3 regions of the Paenibacillus sp. DP01 genome follow, and region 3 is predicted to be linked to each of the others. Evidence: predicted binding sites of a transcription regulator. Region 3 holds the regulator's gene; each other region holds the start of a gene.
The links. Region 3 encodes LexA, which represses DNA repair genes until DNA is damaged. Its sites were predicted from a motif close to CGAACATATGTTCG; they were not measured.
Positions count from the first base shown of each region.

Region 1: recA (recombinase RecA) is a predicted target of LexA. The motif match lies at 3,464-3,477, and genes of this name have one in related genera.
Region 2: ACH59B_RS15455 (DNA polymerase IV) is a predicted target of LexA. The motif match lies at 2,332-2,345, and genes of this name have one in related genera.

Region 1 covers NZ_CP173059.1:2,305,137-2,310,880, forward strand. The annotation lists gene ACH59B_RS10450 (helix-turn-helix domain-containing protein) at 1-274, shown strand, start outside; gene ACH59B_RS10455 (hypothetical protein) at 359-523, shown strand; gene ACH59B_RS10460 (YajQ family cyclic di-GMP-binding protein) at 669-1,160, shown strand; gene pgsA (CDP-diacylglycerol--glycerol-3-phosphate 3-phosphatidyltransferase) at 1,370-1,957, shown strand; gene ACH59B_RS10470 (competence/damage-inducible protein A) at 2,053-3,321, shown strand; gene recA (recombinase RecA) at 3,547-4,608, shown strand; gene ACH59B_RS10480 (regulatory protein RecX) at 4,819-5,544, shown strand.
Region 2 covers NZ_CP173059.1:3,493,191-3,498,934, reverse strand. The annotation lists gene ACH59B_RS15465 (hypothetical protein) at 1-247, shown strand, start outside; gene ACH59B_RS15460 (NAD(P)-dependent alcohol dehydrogenase) at 567-1,607, shown strand; gene ACH59B_RS15455 (DNA polymerase IV) at 2,408-3,676, shown strand; partial or broken gene polYB (DNA polymerase IV) at 3,879-4,336, opposite strand; gene ACH59B_RS15445 (transglycosylase domain-containing protein) at 4,529-5,744, shown strand, end outside.
Region 3 covers NZ_CP173059.1:3,153,950-3,159,693, forward strand. The annotation lists gene metH (methionine synthase) at 1-461, opposite strand, end outside; gene ACH59B_RS13785 (cupin domain-containing protein) at 743-1,285, shown strand; gene ACH59B_RS13790 (HAD family hydrolase) at 1,383-2,177, opposite strand; gene ACH59B_RS13795 (hypothetical protein) at 2,334-2,843, opposite strand; gene ACH59B_RS13800 (DUF896 domain-containing protein) at 2,961-3,167, opposite strand; gene ACH59B_RS13805 (LysM peptidoglycan-binding domain-containing protein) at 3,276-3,644, opposite strand; gene lexA (transcriptional repressor LexA) at 3,834-4,460, shown strand; gene ACH59B_RS13815 (hypothetical protein) at 4,881-5,045, shown strand; gene ACH59B_RS13820 (hypothetical protein) at 5,087-5,227, shown strand; gene ACH59B_RS13825 (DUF2798 domain-containing protein) at 5,414-5,744, opposite strand, start outside.

The DNA of each region.
Region 1 (5,744 bases), 850 kb from region 3:
TGGTATGACTAAAAGTGGAGATGCCATGTCTTTCGATATCGGTCCAGAAGGCTTATATATCAAATCAGGACGGTCTTCTGCCACGGATATTTCCGTCGCCGGCCAACCGATAACCGATAATAAATCGACGACTCGGGTGTTGATACAGCAAGGGGAAGCTTCTTCCACTGGAGCGAGTACTGGGGTGACGGGTTCAACGGATACGACGACAAATGGTAGTACGGATACTCCACAAAGTGGGACAGATTCTAGTACAACTACTGATGGTGAATAAACGCCTTGTTGCGGGGAAATACTAATGACTGTAATTCTTGGAAAGTCAGTCATTTCATTTTCCGCAAAGTGAGGTGTATACGTTATGACCGTCAGCTGGATTGTGACTGGGCTCGGGATTATTGTCAGTTTACTGGGCTATTATCTAACACCGAATGCATGGGGCTATGGCATATTAGGCTTTGGTCTTGCTCACATTGTGCTTGGAATTTTGGATATGTTTAGAAATCCAACACGAAGTCACTATTAGAAAAGTTAAACTGCAATTGTAAATAAAGGCGTTTTTGTCGGGGAACTGGCAAGAACGCCTTTTTAGTGAACGGATTATTGGATTTTTGTAAATGACTAGCCTATAATTAGATATTGAACTTTGTTGTGGAAAGGAAAGTGAAACGATGGCTTCAGAAAATTCATTTGATATCGTCTCCAAAATGGATATGCAGGAGTTAACAAATGCGGTTCATCAGACGGAGCGTGAAATTGAAACGAGATTTGATTTCAAGGGGAGCAAAAGTAGCCTCAAGCTTGAGAAAGATGCTCTTACGATTGCATCGGAAGATGAATACAAGCTGAATGCGGTGATTGATATTTTGCAATCTAAAATGGTCAAACGAGGTCTATCCCTTAAAAATGTGGAATTTGGAAAATTGGAACCAGCCTCTTTAGGTTCAGTGCGTCAGCGTCTTTCTCTTAAGCAGGGAATTGATCAGGATAACGCCAAAAAAATTAATATCCTTATTCGGGATTCCAAGCTAAAAGTGAAAAGTCAGATTCAAGGTGATCAAATTCGAGTAACTGGAAAAAACAGGGATGACCTACAGGCCATTATTCAATTGCTGCGGAAAGCTGATCTGCCGTTGGAGCTTCAATTTACAAACATGAAATAAGCCGTTTTCTCTCATAGATTTTGTAGGACTAAACGTTGCTTGATGTGCAGCAGGTTATTTTGACATGCGTTTTGCGCCATATTATACTTGTAACGAAAATGCAGACATTAAGGTGTATAACGCTCGTCGAAAGCGATTTTACATAGGATTGATTTCAATCCGAAAGCTGCCATTTGTAATCAAGTACGATAATCAGGGGAGAGTGTGTTGTGAATTTACCCAACAGAATTACAATAACGCGGATTTGCCTTATCCCGGTGATGATGCTGGCTTTGCTGGTGGATTTTGATTTTTATCCGCCACCGATTGAGATCGGTGCTTTCAAGCTGCCGTATAATCAGCTGATTGCGGCTATTATTTTCCTTGTAGCAGCCAGCACAGACGGCCTTGACGGATATTTGGCTCGTAAAAATAATATGGTCACCAATTTGGGCAAGCTGTTGGACCCCCTTGCTGATAAGCTGTTGGTAACTGCTATTTTGGTTTCTTTGGTAGAAATGGGAAAAATTGATTCATGGGTTGTCGTTGTGATTGTCAGTCGTGAGTTTGCGGTTACGGGTCTAAGACAGATCGCTTTATTGGATGGCTCTGTGGTTGCTGCAAGCAATTGGGGGAAATTAAAGACGATCATCCAGATCGTTGCTATTGTAGCACTGCTCATTAATAATTTCCCGTTTGTTTTTCTGGGTATTCCGTTTGATTTAATAGCGATATGGGCAGCTGTGTTAATCACCATTTATTCGGGTATTGATTACTTTGTAAAGAATATCCATTTGCTGAGCTCCTCTAAAGTGTAACAGGATAAATCTTATGGAAACAGCAATAGGGACTTAACTTATTGCTGTTTCTTTACATAATTCCCACAATATATGCATCATAGGAGGACGAATTGATGAAAGCTGAAATCATTGCAGTAGGAACAGAGTTATTACTTGGACAAATAGTAAATACAAATGCCCAATATTTATCACAAGAGCTAGCTACAATCGGAATTGATGTATATTTTCAGACTGTAGTTGGCGATAACATGGATCGACTTCAGGAAGCGGTACGACTTGCTCAGAAGCGTGCGGATATTATTTTGTTTTCTGGTGGGCTGGGACCAACTCAGGACGATTTGACAAAAGATGCGATAGCGGCTGTATTGGGGCGGAAATTGCAGATAGATCGTCTTGCCATGGACAAGCTTGATCAGTTTTTCCGGAACCGCGGGGTCGAAATGACCGAGAATAACCGCCGGCAGGCGCTTTCTATTGAAGGAGCCACTCCGCTTGAAAATGAGACAGGTTTAGCTATAGGGGATGCAATTGCACAGGACGGTAAATTTTATGTGGTTTTGCCCGGACCGCCTAAGGAGCTTAAACCTATGTTTGCAAATCATGCCAAACCATGGTTGCTTCAGCAGGCATTGAGCGGTGAGGAGATGCCGATTTATTCGAAAATGCTAAAATTTGCAGGGATCGGTGAGTCAGCTCTTGAAACTCGCTTGCTAGATCTGATCCAATCCCAGACGGACCCCACGATTGCTCCTTATGCCAAGGAAGGGGAAGTTACGATCCGTATATCCACCAAGGCGGCCAGTGAGAGTGAAGCTTTAATTAAGCTGACTGCCACGGAAGTACAAATTCAACAACGTCTTTCCGAATATATGTATGCAAGTGAAGATGTTACGCTGGAGAAGGTGATTGTAGATTTAATGGCCAAACGCGGACTCACTGTGAGTGCGGCGGAAAGCTGTACAGGCGGTATGCTGATGGAACACATCACTTCTATACCTGGCAGTGCTGTTATGTTTCAAGGTGGAATCGTGTGTTATTCCAATGAAATGAAGATGAAATTGCTCAATGTGCCCTATGATTATTTGGAAGGCGACCATGCGCCAGGCGCAGTGAGTAAGGAAGTAGCCCTTGTGCTTGCAGAGCAGGCAAGAATGATTATGGACAGTGATTTCGGACTTTCCGTTACTGGTGTAGCTGGGCCCGGATATTCCGAGCGGAAGCCAGTCGGTCTGGTATATATTGGTATTGCTCAGCGTGACAAGGAAACGGAGGCATATGAGCTAAATTTAAGCGGTAACCGTGAGACCATCCGTTTGCGATCCGTCAAAGCTATCTTGTACAGATTGTGGCGTCGATTGGTAGAGAACGAGAAACTCTCTTAATTATCGATGAGTTGTTTTAGATAGATATTCATGATATAATCTTCTTATCGGAAGAACCGTTGCAAAGCTTTTTGCCAGCGGTTCTTTTTTCGTTTTATGAGAAAGGTTTAATTATAGAAGAGAGTTGTGGGAAATAAAAAAACGAATGTATGTTCGAAAAAATGCTTGGCAAGCGTGTCAAAACAAGGTATTATTAAAGTACAAACAATGAAGGATGTGAGTTTATTGTCAGATCGTCGTGCTGCGCTGGATATGGCGCTCCGTCAAATAGAAAAGCAATTTGGTAAAGGTTCCATTATGAAGTTGGGTGAGTCTACCCACATGCAAGTGGAAACAATCCCCAGTGGTTCGATTGCTTTGGATATTGCGTTAGGAACGGGCGGCTTTCCAAGAGGCCGGATTATTGAAGTATATGGACCGGAATCATCCGGTAAAACGACAGTAGCTCTTCATGCTATCGCAGAGGTGCAAAAAACAGGCGGACAAGCCGCCTTTATCGATGCCGAGCATGCGCTTGATCCGTCGTATGCGAGCAAGCTGGGTGTCAATATTGATGAGTTGTTACTATCGCAACCAGATACAGGTGAGCAGGCATTGGAGATTGCCGAAGCTCTTGTGCGTAGTGGGGCAGTGGATATTATCGTCATAGACTCTGTAGCGGCACTTGTACCGAAGGCAGAGATTGAAGGCGAAATGGGAGATTCCCATGTCGGTCTTCAAGCGCGTTTGATGTCACAGGCATTACGTAAGCTGTCTGGAGCCATTAATAAATCGAAAACCATTGCTATTTTTATCAACCAGCTCCGTGAAAAAGTAGGTGTTATGTTCGGTAACCCTGAAACTACACCAGGTGGACGTGCTTTGAAGTTTTACTCTACGGTACGTTTGGATGTTCGTCGTATCGAAAGCTTGAAAATGGGTAACGACATCGTGGGTAACCGCACACGTATTAAAGTCGTGAAGAACAAAGTTGCGCCTCCTTTCCGTCAGGCCGAAGTGGATATTATGTACGGTGAGGGTATTTCCAAAGAAGGAAGCTTGATTGACATCGGTACGGAGCATGACATTGTCGACAAGAGCGGAGCTTGGTATTCCTACGAAGGCGAGCGCCTTGGTCAGGGACGTGAGAATGCAAAGCAATTTTTGAAGGAAAATCCGAACATTGCTAGTACGATCGAGCAAAAAATCCGGGTGGCCAGTAATTTGATTACAACAATTGCTCCACCGACAGAAGAAGAGTTAGCGCAGGAGGCCAAGGAAGAACAGGAATTGCTGGAGCTTGAATAAGCTTGCCTGAGACTTCGCTTTTGATCTGTCATGTGAACTGTAGCCTAGGGATTATGGTACAGTCCGTTTGAATAGCATAATTCTGATGCCCTGCACAGTTGTGCAGGGCATTTTTGCATCAAATAAAGTCTGCTTTGTCAGCAGAATCTAACTTTTGCGTAGCAGGTGATCATAGGCTGCTTTCGTGAATTTCAAAGTGAGGGAAACATAGTGCAGTTGGACGATAAAGATGAATACACTTCGGAAGAAGATAAACAGCAAGGGATTTCTCTTTTTCCAGATCATGAGGAATTGATGATTACTAGAGTGGAGCAGGGGCAGAGACGCAACCGTGGAAGATACATCATTCATTTTGGTCCATATTCACTGTCTGTATTGGAAGATGTAATGATCAAGTACAACATGTTCAAAGGAACGTCATTCGTCAAAAAAGAACTAGAAGATATCGTTCTGGCAGATGAAAAACAACAGGCTTATGTACATGCGCTGCGCTATTTGGGGCAAAAGCCTCGTACACGTCAGGAAATTGCCCAGCGTTTAGCGCAAAAGGAAGTGGATCAGACTGTTATTGATGAGATATTGGTGCGATTGCAACGGGAGAAGCTTGTAGATGATGATTTATACGCCCGTCAGTGGGCAAGACAGCGTATAACAAGCCAACGTAAGGGTAAGATGTGGATCAGACAAGAACTTCGTCAGAAGGGCATCTCTAAAGCCTCTATCGGGGAAGCATTAGGTGAGATCACTGACAATGAGGAGTGGGAGAGTGCATTGTCGATTGGACGTAAGAAATGGAATCAGGTACGTGGTGATATAGTGGATAAAAAAAGGAAAACATTTCCGTTTCTTATGAGACGCGGATATTCGGGGGATATGACACGCCGCGTGGTCAATCATCTCAGTGCGGCTGAGCAAGACGAAGCTTTCGATGACTAGGAATTACTGCATTGGGAGGAATAAGTTGCAAAACGGTAGCTGAACTTCTGGCTAGATGAGCTGATTATGATATGGACAGCTGCACGGTAGTCTACTAATGTTTGCATTCCCTTGACAATGCCATTTGTCAAATAATAAAATATATATGAAACGATATTTGTGGAGTGCCCTTTTTCCTTCCAAAAAAGCGGAATCCACGG
Region 2 (5,744 bases), 340 kb from region 3:
AGACAACGATAAAGGTTTTATTAATAATATAGTGTTTAAGTTGGCACTTCCATTCATGAATACGCCAGAAAAAGGAGCTGCTACAACCGTATATTTGGCCACATCACAAGAAGTAGAAAAGGTTAATGGGAAATTCTTTGGTAACATGAAGGAGGAAAAACCACGGGATCGATATTATTCTGTAGAAAACGAAATAAAAGTTTGGGATTACTGCCAAAAGGTTATTAGCCCTTATATGAATAAATAAGTACGGAGCAATAATAAGGTTTACGATGGCCCCTCTGCTTTCCTGAAGTTGAGGGGCTTTTTGTATTCATTTTCTTTCCTAATAATCAGTAATAGGGACAACTTTGTCTGTAATCAGGCTATGTTAACCATAGATCTGGAGTTTTAAACTATAAGTATCCATTAAGACAACCTTAGATGCGTTATCACGCTGTACCTAAGTGTAGGCTGGAAATAGTGTATGAAGGGGGATGAGATAGGGATACGAATACAATTCAAATACAACAATTTAGCTAATATCTGAAATATATAATATGAAAAATGAAAGGGGTATAACAAGTATGTGTAAAGTTCATGCATTGAGTGTTCTCAGTGCGAATGCGCCATTTGAACGGACGATGATTGAACGGAGGGAACTGCGCCCAGATGATGTTCTAATCGATATTAAGTATAGTGGTGTATGCCACACCGATGTTCATATGGTCCATAATGATGGAGGTTACTCTCAATTCCCAATGGTTCCCGGTCATGAAATGACAGGAATTGTAGAAGCGGTTGGAACGGAAGTAACTAAGTTTGTAGTGGGTGACCAGGTTGGAGTAGGGCCTCTCGTGAACTCTTGTGGAGAGTGCGAGAATTGCCTACGTGGTGAGAATATGTTCTGTAAAAAGGGCATGGTCATGATGTATAATTCCGTAGACTACGATGGAAATATTACTTACGGTAGTTACAGTCAAAAAATTGTAGTGAAGCAAAATTACGTACTTCAGATCCCAGATAGTTTGGGCTTAGATGTTGCCAGTCCACTACTCTGTGCAGGAGCTACGGCTTACTATCCTTTGAAACATTGGGGAGTAGGTCCAGGCAAAAAAGTCGCTATCGTCGGTATTGGAGGTATCGGCCACCTAGCTATCAAATATGCCCATGCATTAGGAGCTGAAGTTACGGCCTTGAGTCAGACAATGGATAAGAAAAGCGATGCGCTAAGTTTTGGCGCCGATCATTACTATGCAACGAACGATCCTGACACATTCTCGACGCTAGCTAGTCAATTTGATGTGATTTTCAACACGACCTCTGCAAGTCTTAATTTAGATGCTTACGTATCCATGCTTAATATAAATGGTACGTTTGTTATCATTGGTGATTCCGGTAAGCCGAACCAATTTAATACGCTCAGTTTGCTTATGGGTCGTCGCAGAATTGCAGCAACGCCTGGAGGCGATCTTCTTGAAACCCAAGAAATGCTTGATTTCTCCGCAGAGCATGGTATTGTCCCTGAAATTGAGGTAATTCACACCAATCAAATCAACGAAGCTTTTGAGCGACTTATCCGAAATGATGTACGATATCGATTTGTTATTGATACATCTACCTTTTAAGTCGTATTTTCGAGGATAACTCAATAGACACAAACATCATCAAAAGCACTTATCTGAAAGACAGGACTTACAATAGAGCGGACGAATTGCTGCTCGTCCGCTTTTCTAATTTATAAATACGCTAGTAAATTAGCTCATAAGAATTTAAAAAGAGAAGAAGTGAATTTGCATTGATAACATTGGTCATAGTTGGAGCAGATCCCGGATTGGACTTTTCACTGGCTAAGACGTTTGGTAAACACGGATTTCGTATTGCTATGATTTCAAGAACATAAGAGAAACTAGACAGTATACTGAGCAATTAACTAAATTGAGGCTCAAGGTTTTGCTGCGGATATTACTAACAAAGCACAGCTTACTAGAGCTTTTTTAAGAAATTAAAAGTACATTGGGAACTATAAATGTCATGGAATTCAGTTCATACAGCGGAAATGTACCTACGACATCGTTGAAGAAAACCTTTTTTTAATGGAATTCAAATGTGTATACCAAGTTTCCGCTTTTTCAAGACAAGATAAAATGTTATACATTGGTTCTTTATTTTTGTTGACATTTAAAAGATGAAGCCCAGCCAACCAGAATTCCGTTCCGATCCTCATCCCCCACGAGCACATTAAGCTTTCTTGGCCTTTATGATCACAGAAATAATGTGATGATTCACGCTCGTACCAGATACCCAATCATTGATGATTAATTTACATAATCCTATAAATTACCTGAATACAGAACTAATGTTTGGCTTTATAATAAATAAGAATACATGTTCGTATGTATATGATCGTTTTTTTGGAGGGTGCAGCATGACTAAAACAACTGAGCGGACAATTCTTTTGGCGGATTGCCAGAGTTTTTATGCGAGTGTAGAAAAAGCTTCCTACCCAGAGTATAAAAATAAACCGCTTGCGGTAGCAGGCGATCCTGCACGCAGGTCTGGAATTATTTTAGCAGCATGTCCTATGGCCAAAAGTTTCGGGGTGTCTACAGCAGAACGGCTCGGTGAAGCCCTCAAGAAGTGTCCTGAGCTTGTGATCGTCCGTCCCCGTATGAAACACTATATCGATGTCTCTTTAGCAATTACGGATATATACAAGGAATACACTGACCTGGTAGAGGTGTTTAGTATCGATGAGCAGTTTCTGGACATTTCGGGTAGTTTTAAAATTTTTGGAGATTCTTTAACCGTTGCAAGAGAAATTCAAAAGAAGGTTCTTTTACAAACCGGGGTTTGGGTACGAATAGGAATCAGTTCCAATAAGGTTCTTGCCAAAAGCGCAACCGATATTTGGGCTAAAAAAATTAAAAGCGGTATATTCACGTTGCCCAAGACAGAATTAGAGCAGCTGCTCTGGCCACAGCCAGTTAATAAAATGTTTGGGGTAGGTTCGCGGATGTCGTCCCATTTTGAGCGGCTTGGTATGACAACCATTGGAGATATCGCTAGAACCTCTCTACCAGATCTTAAGTCTAAATTTCGCGCTCGTTTTGGAAAACAGTCGGATATACAGGCGGAGGTCATGTGGAAAACAGCCAATGGTCTAGATGAGAGTCCTGTAGCTCCGTATACCTTCAGTTCTCCACAAAAGTCGGTAAGCCATATGATGACCCTACCCCAAGATTATCTGGAACCAAATGAAGTAGAGACCATCCTGCTTGAACTCTCGGAAGAAGTTTGTCGAGACAGTCGTCGTAAGGGGTGCATGGGCTCTGTCGTGACCGTTAGTTGTATATGTAGCCCATATGAGGCTCCCACCGGATTTTCCAGGCAAATGAAGCTTACAGATCCGACTAACAATACGAATAAAGTGTACAACGCAGCAAAAAAAATATTTTATAATTTTTGGAACGGTATGCCGATACGACGCTTAGGTGTCACTTTAAGTGGGTTGGTTGACGACCAAACTTATCAACTTTCCTTCTTTGAGGATCATGAGCGTATCCGCTCCTTGGAAGAAGCAACAGATAAAATTAAAGAACGCTATGGTAGCGCAGCTATCGTAAGAGCGTCCTCTTTGACCCAAGCTGGTCAGGCACTGGAGAGATCCCTAAAAATCGGGGGGCATTATAAATAAATGAAGGGATATACTGATGTAATTTAGAATTACTAGAGCAAGGTCAGATCCCACTACATATTGGTCTGAAGGGTTCTTGGGAAACAGGTAAAACTAAAAAACTGTTAATCTTTGAATTAAAGTCTAGAAAATTATTGCTGGACTTTGTTAATACTACAATGCTATTTGGTATTTTAGCTGTGTTTTATACTTTTCCTTCGGTTCGAGTCCATACTCCTGTTTGTCCCAGCACTTTCCGCTGAATTTCACTTGCAATACTCAACGGATCTCCGAACAGGGAGAGACTTCCGCTCATATCCAGAAATTGTTCATCAATGCTGAAAACCTCAACCAAATCCGTATACTCATTATAGATTTCTGTTATTTTTAATGAGACATCGATATAATGCTGCATGCGCAGGCGTACAATGATAAGGTCAGGACATTTTTTACAGCTTCCCCCAGACGTTCTGCAGTGGATATACCATGTTTTTTGGCCAGCGGACACGTGGCTAAAATAACGCCTGAACGAAGTGCAGGGTCACCGGCCACAACGAGCGACTTATGTTGGTATGCGGGATTATCCGTTTTTTCGACGCTGGTGTAAAAGCTTTGGCAGTCCGCTAGAAATATGGTTCTACTTCCACGCTCCTTCACAATGTTGATCTCCTCTCCTGGCATGTGATTAATCATATTCCAGAATATTCTTGAACATATACCCTTATAGTAGTATTATATATAGAACAAGTGTTCCTAATACAAATGTATTTTTTGGAACATTACAGTTTACGGGAAACCTAGCATGGCGTATCATATTATCTTGAACAAAAACAAGTGGAAATGAATGAATATTGAGGGGAGAAAACCATTTTTATGAACCCAAAACGTCGACCATCATCTCAAAAACGCAGTAGGTGGCGCATTTTTGGCAGAGTTTTGCTGATTAATATCAAGTGGTTCTCGCTTGCGGGTGTACTTGGAGTGCTGTTTGCCGGAGGTCTTATATCCGGTTATGTGGCGGCACTGGTTCATGATGAACCTGTACGATCACGTCAATTGATATATGAAAAGGTAAATGAGAATGCTCTGACCAGTTTTGTATTTTTTAATGATCAGGTAACTCCGGTTGGAAGAATGCGCATGGAAGAGGACCGACAGCTCGTTGACCTGAAGGATGTCCCTCAGTCCATTGTGGATGCCCTCATTTCAACAGAAGATAGCCAATTTTATGAGCACCATGGTGTAGATTTAAAGGGGACGGCTCGTGCTGTCAAACAGAAACTTTTGAATGAAAACCGCCAAACTGGCGGCAGTACACTGACGCAGCAGGTAGCCCGAAGAGTTTTCCTCAGTCTGGATAAAACGGACAGCCGAAAGGTGAAGGAAATGCTGCTGGCACTACGTATGGAGCGTTTTATGGGCAAAGACAAAATATTAACGGCTTACTTAAATAAAATGCCTTTTGGTAATGGTTCCGCTGGTTACAATTTGTATGGAATCAAGTCTGCTTCGTTAGGAATTTTTAATGTAAGTGATCTACATAAGCTTCATATTGCTCAAGCGGCTTATTTGGCAGGTCTTCCACAGCTGCCATCTGTTTATTCCGCTTTTGATGGTAAAGGGAATTTTGATGAAGAAGGTTTCAACAAAGCGATGGAGCGCCAACGTGTTGTGTTGGGAAGAATGCTGGAAACAGGCAAGCTCACACTGTCCGAATATAATGATGCGCTTCAATTTGATGTGAGAGCGACTCTTGCACCCCATCGCGAAAAAAGCTATAACACATTCCCTTATTTGATGCTGGAAACAGAGCGGGAGGCCGCACAGCTGTTAGCACTCCAGCAAAATCCGAATCTCACAGCAGCCGAGATTTCTAAGCCTGAGCATGCTGAACTTCTTCAAAATACGCGAGAAGAGTTGCAACGGTCCGGCTATCGAATTTATACAACGATAAACAAAAAAATTTATAGCAATATGCGACAGATTGCAGCTAATCCACAAAATTTTTCTCCATACAGTAAGAAGAAGGGACTAGAACAGATTGCGGCAATCATGATTGATCATAAAACAGGGGCTATCCTCGGTATGA
Region 3 (5,744 bases):
CCTTCAATAAGCGCCAAAGCCTGCTCCTGATAGCTTTCAATCAGCTCTACAAATGTAACACCGCCTGTGACAGACAAGGTTTTTGTAGTTGGACCCATAGCTCCTACAACAAAACGAGGCTTGTCCGCAGTGCTATATTTATCCACCGCGTTACGCGCCAGTTTGGCCGCCACCAGATTAATTTCACGGGCACGTTCTGGTATATCGTAATCCGCCAAAACGACGGATGTCGCTCCAAATGTATTCGTTTCAATCAGGTCTGCTCCGGCCTCCAAGTATGCTTCATGAATCCCTTGAATGACATCCGGTCTTGTTAAGACCAACATCTCGTTGCAGCCTTCTAACTCTTCCCCACCAAAATCAGCGGCAGAAAGGTCTTCCTGCTGAATCATAGTGCCCATAGCCCCATCAAGAAGGAGTATTCTTCGTTGTAACGCATCCTGCAAGCTAACTTTATCCAAAATTTCTTCACCCCCGCAAAACGTTAAATCCTAGTTTAGCAGAAACCGTATCATTTAGATAGATTGAAGTAAAAACATACGTTTTATGCAGGCTATTCTTCTTTACAAACGACTTAGCTGATCTATTTTTGTAGTATGCATCGTTATAGACGAACGTCTTTAAACTGTATCGTATTACTATAGTCGTTCCCACATAAATGCTTCAGCCTGTATTGTACAACTGGTTAAGACATGGTATTCTTTATACAACATTAATCCAAGTGGAAAAGAGGGATTTGTGCATGGCAGAAATTTTTATACGCAATACGAATGAGCGAATTAGCGGTGAAGAGCGAGTACGTGAATTTTTGGAGAGCTACCAGGTATTGTATGAACACTGGGATGCTTCCAAGCTGCCAGGGGAGCTGCAAGAAAACTTTACTTTGACAGATGATCAAAAAGCCGCTGTTCTTAAAACATTTGAACCTGAAATCAAAGATTTAGCCGCACGTCGCGGATATAAAATCTGGGACGTCATCACTTTATCTGAAGCAACGCCGAATTTGGAGGAGCTGCTGGTCAAATTCGAGCAAATTCACACCCATACCGAGGATGAAATCCGCGCCATTGTTGCTGGTAAAGGGATTTTTATCATTAAAGGCTCTGAAGAGATCGGCTATTTTAATGTAGAGCTTTCACCAGGCGACGTTATTTCTGTTCCTGAAAATACACCGCACTTCTTCACTTTAATGGAAGATCAAAAGATCGTCGCAGTCCGCTTGTTCATCGAAGAAAATGGATGGATTGCTGAACCGTTCGAAGATCCAACATTCACTACAGCATAATTACGATGTATTGTGTCAATAAGAAAACTCCCTCTGCTCTGTAGCATATCGAGCGAAGGGAGTTTTCTTTATACTTGTTTAGAAGACTGTAGATTATTTACTTTAAAGATTGAATAATTCCATGCAACTCAGACAAATGCTTGATTTGGAACTTCGGCTTGATCTCTGTAGTATTGGTTTTATCGTTCCGATTCAACCACACCGAATGTACACCAGCTGACAAAGCCCCTTGAATATCAGTCGTCAGCTTATCTCCTACCATTAAAGCTTGTCCAGGTTCAATTCCTAGAAGTCCCAAAGCATGCTGGAATATAGAAGGATCAGGCTTGCCCCGACCAAAAGAACCTGAAATGACAACATGATCAAAAAAAGGAGCCAATTGAGGAACTCCATCCAGCTTCTCCTGTTGTAGATCAGGGGAACCATTTGTCAGCAATAGCAGCTTGTATTGTCCCTTCAATTGATCCAGAATTTCAAACGTTTCTTCATATACATGTGGACGTGCACGTCTTTCCGAAGCAAATTGGGCAGCCAACTTTTCCGCCAACTCCTCATTATCTATCCCCAGTTGCTGAAGCCCTCTGCGCCATGATTCCTTACGATAAACAGGAGCCAACTGTTCCAATTGGCGGAATTCAGGTTGCTCACCTGCTGTAAAATTCGCCCACAGTCCTTCAAACGGATTAATGCCAATCATTTGAGTAAAACTAAAGGTTTCATAGGATTCATACAAAGCGCGCGCTTCCTTGCGTACGGCTTCTTCCAGCGTTTTCGGATCAGCGCCTGTTTCTCGGGAGCCTGTTTGACATGCTGCATCAAATGCCTCTTCTACACTACGTTCATCCCACAGAAGGGTATCATCAAGATCAAACATTATCGCCTGAATCGTCATACGAATTATCCACTCTCTTTCCACTGTATATGTAAGCTTGTCTGTTTGGTCACGAATCAGATCATTATGTGTGCCCATATTAAGCAAGTGGCCGCACCATGTTATATGAAAAATAACATCATACGGCCTTACTTACAGAGCTACAGGCTAAATCGGTTATTTCTTATCTACCTGTATCTGATTGGATAGTGCAAATTTTTCAAGGCGCTCTGCGATGGCATTTGTATCATAGCGTCCCAGTGATTTTGTGAAAATAAAATTACCGCCCTTCCCTTTTCTTTCAACGGTAACGTAACCCTTTTCAATTTTGATGGCTTTCATGTCCCCTGCCGTCATCGGCCGTTCTCTGCCACCTTTTAACATATAAAGGGTATCTTTTCCCACTTTTAAATAAGGACGGCGAATGAAGAAGATAACAGCCAGCATCAAGTACAAGCCAAATACCAGCCAATCCATTCCCCGCATGCCGGTCTTAGTCAAAAAGTAACTCATAAGCATGTACAATACAGCAAGACCAGCCAGCATGATTGGCACAGTAATATTACGGCCACGGAAAATGTCCATTGCTGAACCTGCGCCGTTAATGGTTTGAATGCCTTGTTTCTTGCGCGTTTTATTTAAATGCGCTGTGTTTTTACGTACTTTTCTTTCAAATGATCGGGCCATCTCTCAATTCCCTTCCCAATAAATATTACATTAAAACAATTGCCTTAAAGCTGATCTATATAGATACCAAGAAAGATACCTAATAACAAAAGGCAAATGATGCAGGCTTTAGCAACATTAATGCTTCAGCCCGCCATTTCCCTTCGACGTATCATCGTCCACAAATTCAATGGTTTCAAGTTGCTGCCGAAAATTACGGCGAATGTTGCCCAAATAAATTTCCCGAAGGTTGGCGCGCTCCGTGGTTTCCTCTTCCGTCAATCCTTCGGCTTTTGCTTTGCGCGCTAATTCATTAATGCGCTGTACCAAACTGTCTATATCCAAATTGTGTCCCCTCCATAAAAGCAAAGATATAATACACTTTGACATGTAGAAAAGAGCTTGTCAAGGCTCCCTCATTGCGCTCCTTGACAAGCTCTATAGTCTTATAGATCAGAAGGGTGGGAGCTTAAGTACCTGACCTGCCTGCACCCCCCGATCCTCCAAATCGTTAATACGTACAATTCCTTCAATATATACCCGTGTATCCATTCGTTTCGGTTTATGATTCACGGCAATCTTCCATAACGTATCTCCAGGTTGTACAGTCAGCTTAATCATTTCTTCATTGGAAACTGGAGGTGCTGCAAAAACCGTAAGTACACCTGCCCCTGCAACCCAAACGATAATTACTAGAATAAGAAGCTTGAGTAAAAGAGTATTGGTAAGAGCCTGTAACAAACGTACCTTACCCTCTTTTCGGGTCTCCTGTAAATTCTCTAAATTCATCGGAAAAATACTTTGATAAGTGCTATATTTCATAATTGGCCGCGTCCTCCAAACGTTTGTTCTTATGTTTTTCACAATATAACACGAACGTTTGTTTTGTTCAATAGAAAAGAGAACAAAAGTTCGTGAATATTTTTAGGGATTATTTAGAACTTATGTTTGTACGAACGGAGGTTCTATGCTATAATTTTCCCAAACGTTACTAAATGGGGTTGATACGGTATGTCTAAGATTTCGAGCCGCCAGCAGGCCATTCTTGAATTTATCCGCAATGAAGTGCGTCTAAAGGGATACCCCCCTTCTGTGCGCGAAATAGGCGAGGCAGTCGGATTGGCCTCCAGTTCTACGGTTCACGGTCATTTGGATCGTTTGGAGAAAAAAGGACTCATTCGCCGCGATCCTACGAAACCACGGGCTATTGAATTACTCGGTCAAGACGAATCGGATAACAGCAACTTGATTAATTACTCCATTAGTCGTGTTCCCGTCGTCGGCAAAGTAACCGCTGGTCTTCCTATTACGGCGACAGAAAATATTGAAGATTACTTTCCTCTTCCCCAACACTTTGTTGGTGAGGATAAAATATTCATGTTATCTGTTGTAGGCGAAAGCATGATTGAAGCTGGTATTGCTAACGGAGACTATGTAATCGTACGTCAGCAGCAGACTGCTGATAACGGAGACATTGTAGTAGCTATGACAGATGAAGACGAGGCTACAGTTAAAACCTTTTACAAAGAAAAAGATCATATCCGGCTTCAACCTGAAAATCCAGCCTTTGAGCCACTTCGACTGACACACGTCAGCATATTGGGCAAGGTTGTTGGACTCTTCCGGGACTTCCACTGATTTATCGTGCTTTCTTCCCCGTTATACTACCACGAATATAAAACCGGCCGCCTAGGCGAGCCGGTTTTATATTTTTGTTATATTTACTATGTATGTGTCTCCAACTATTCTTTCCTTTTCAGCAACCTATATTGTCTCTACTATTATATCCGCCCCATATCCGAGATAGTTCCACTCTGATCTTAAACTGTTTACTTTTATTAGCTAAACAAATGGAAATTTGACACATATGAACCTACGGTGGCCTTCCTCTATAACGTAAAGTTGGGAAGGCGAACGCAGGCTAGCATGAGCTTTTTTTGTTAAACATTTAGGAACATAGGTACTAGCTTCTTTTTGTCTTTAGTAGATTTATGCTGATACATTACTAGCACAATTGACATATGTATATAGCAGACCTAAAGCAAAGGAGTTATGCAGATGATCAGAAATAGAGTTAAAACGTATAAGCATCGCATCGGGAAAAACAGATATCTGGTCGTTAAAGTCTTTCAAGCCGCAGCTGCTAAAACAGGAAGCGGAAATGCACTCGCAACTAACGCATTAAATATCAAAATTTCCAAGCGTAAGCATAAACATCATTAAGATTTAACCGTACCTTCATTTCTTTGAAGGGAGGTGATATTATGAGCAGAAGACACAGCAACCGTGAATTGAGAAGAAGAAGATTAAACATCCGTTCCAACCAAAGAGCCAATGCGCGTGCAAGAGGTAACGCACTGGCTGTTAATCTGTTTAGCGTGAATGATGGACAACGCAGACGTTAATAATTATTTTCAAGCAAAAAGCAGGAAGAATTCTTCCTGCTTTTTTTGTGTTAAATAATACACCAAACTACCAATCCCGCCAGTTATAGCTTCCTCAAACTTGTATCCGATTTTCATAACTTAAACATTTCTAGCTGTAAAACCATTCATTAGCTTAACATTGCTGCAATGGATTTGCTCTATTATTTAATTTAATACTTTTTTATAAGGTCCCACTTGCCCGCTTTTCTTTATAAATTTTATAAACAAGGCTCGAACAACAGGACCCATAACCAATAATTGTAATGGATAGGCCACAACAAAGTTCTTTATAAAAATTTCTAAATAGGCTTCAAATAATGAATGATCGCCAATACCCTGACTTAGAATTGAAGTTAATAAACCGTAGAAAGACATAGAACAGGCCATTCCGAACACCATACATGTTGAAATCGTGATAATTAAAAATATTTTTTTGGATTTATCAAAAGGTAGACTTAAAGCAACTTTTTTTGCTACAGGATCCACGATATATAAA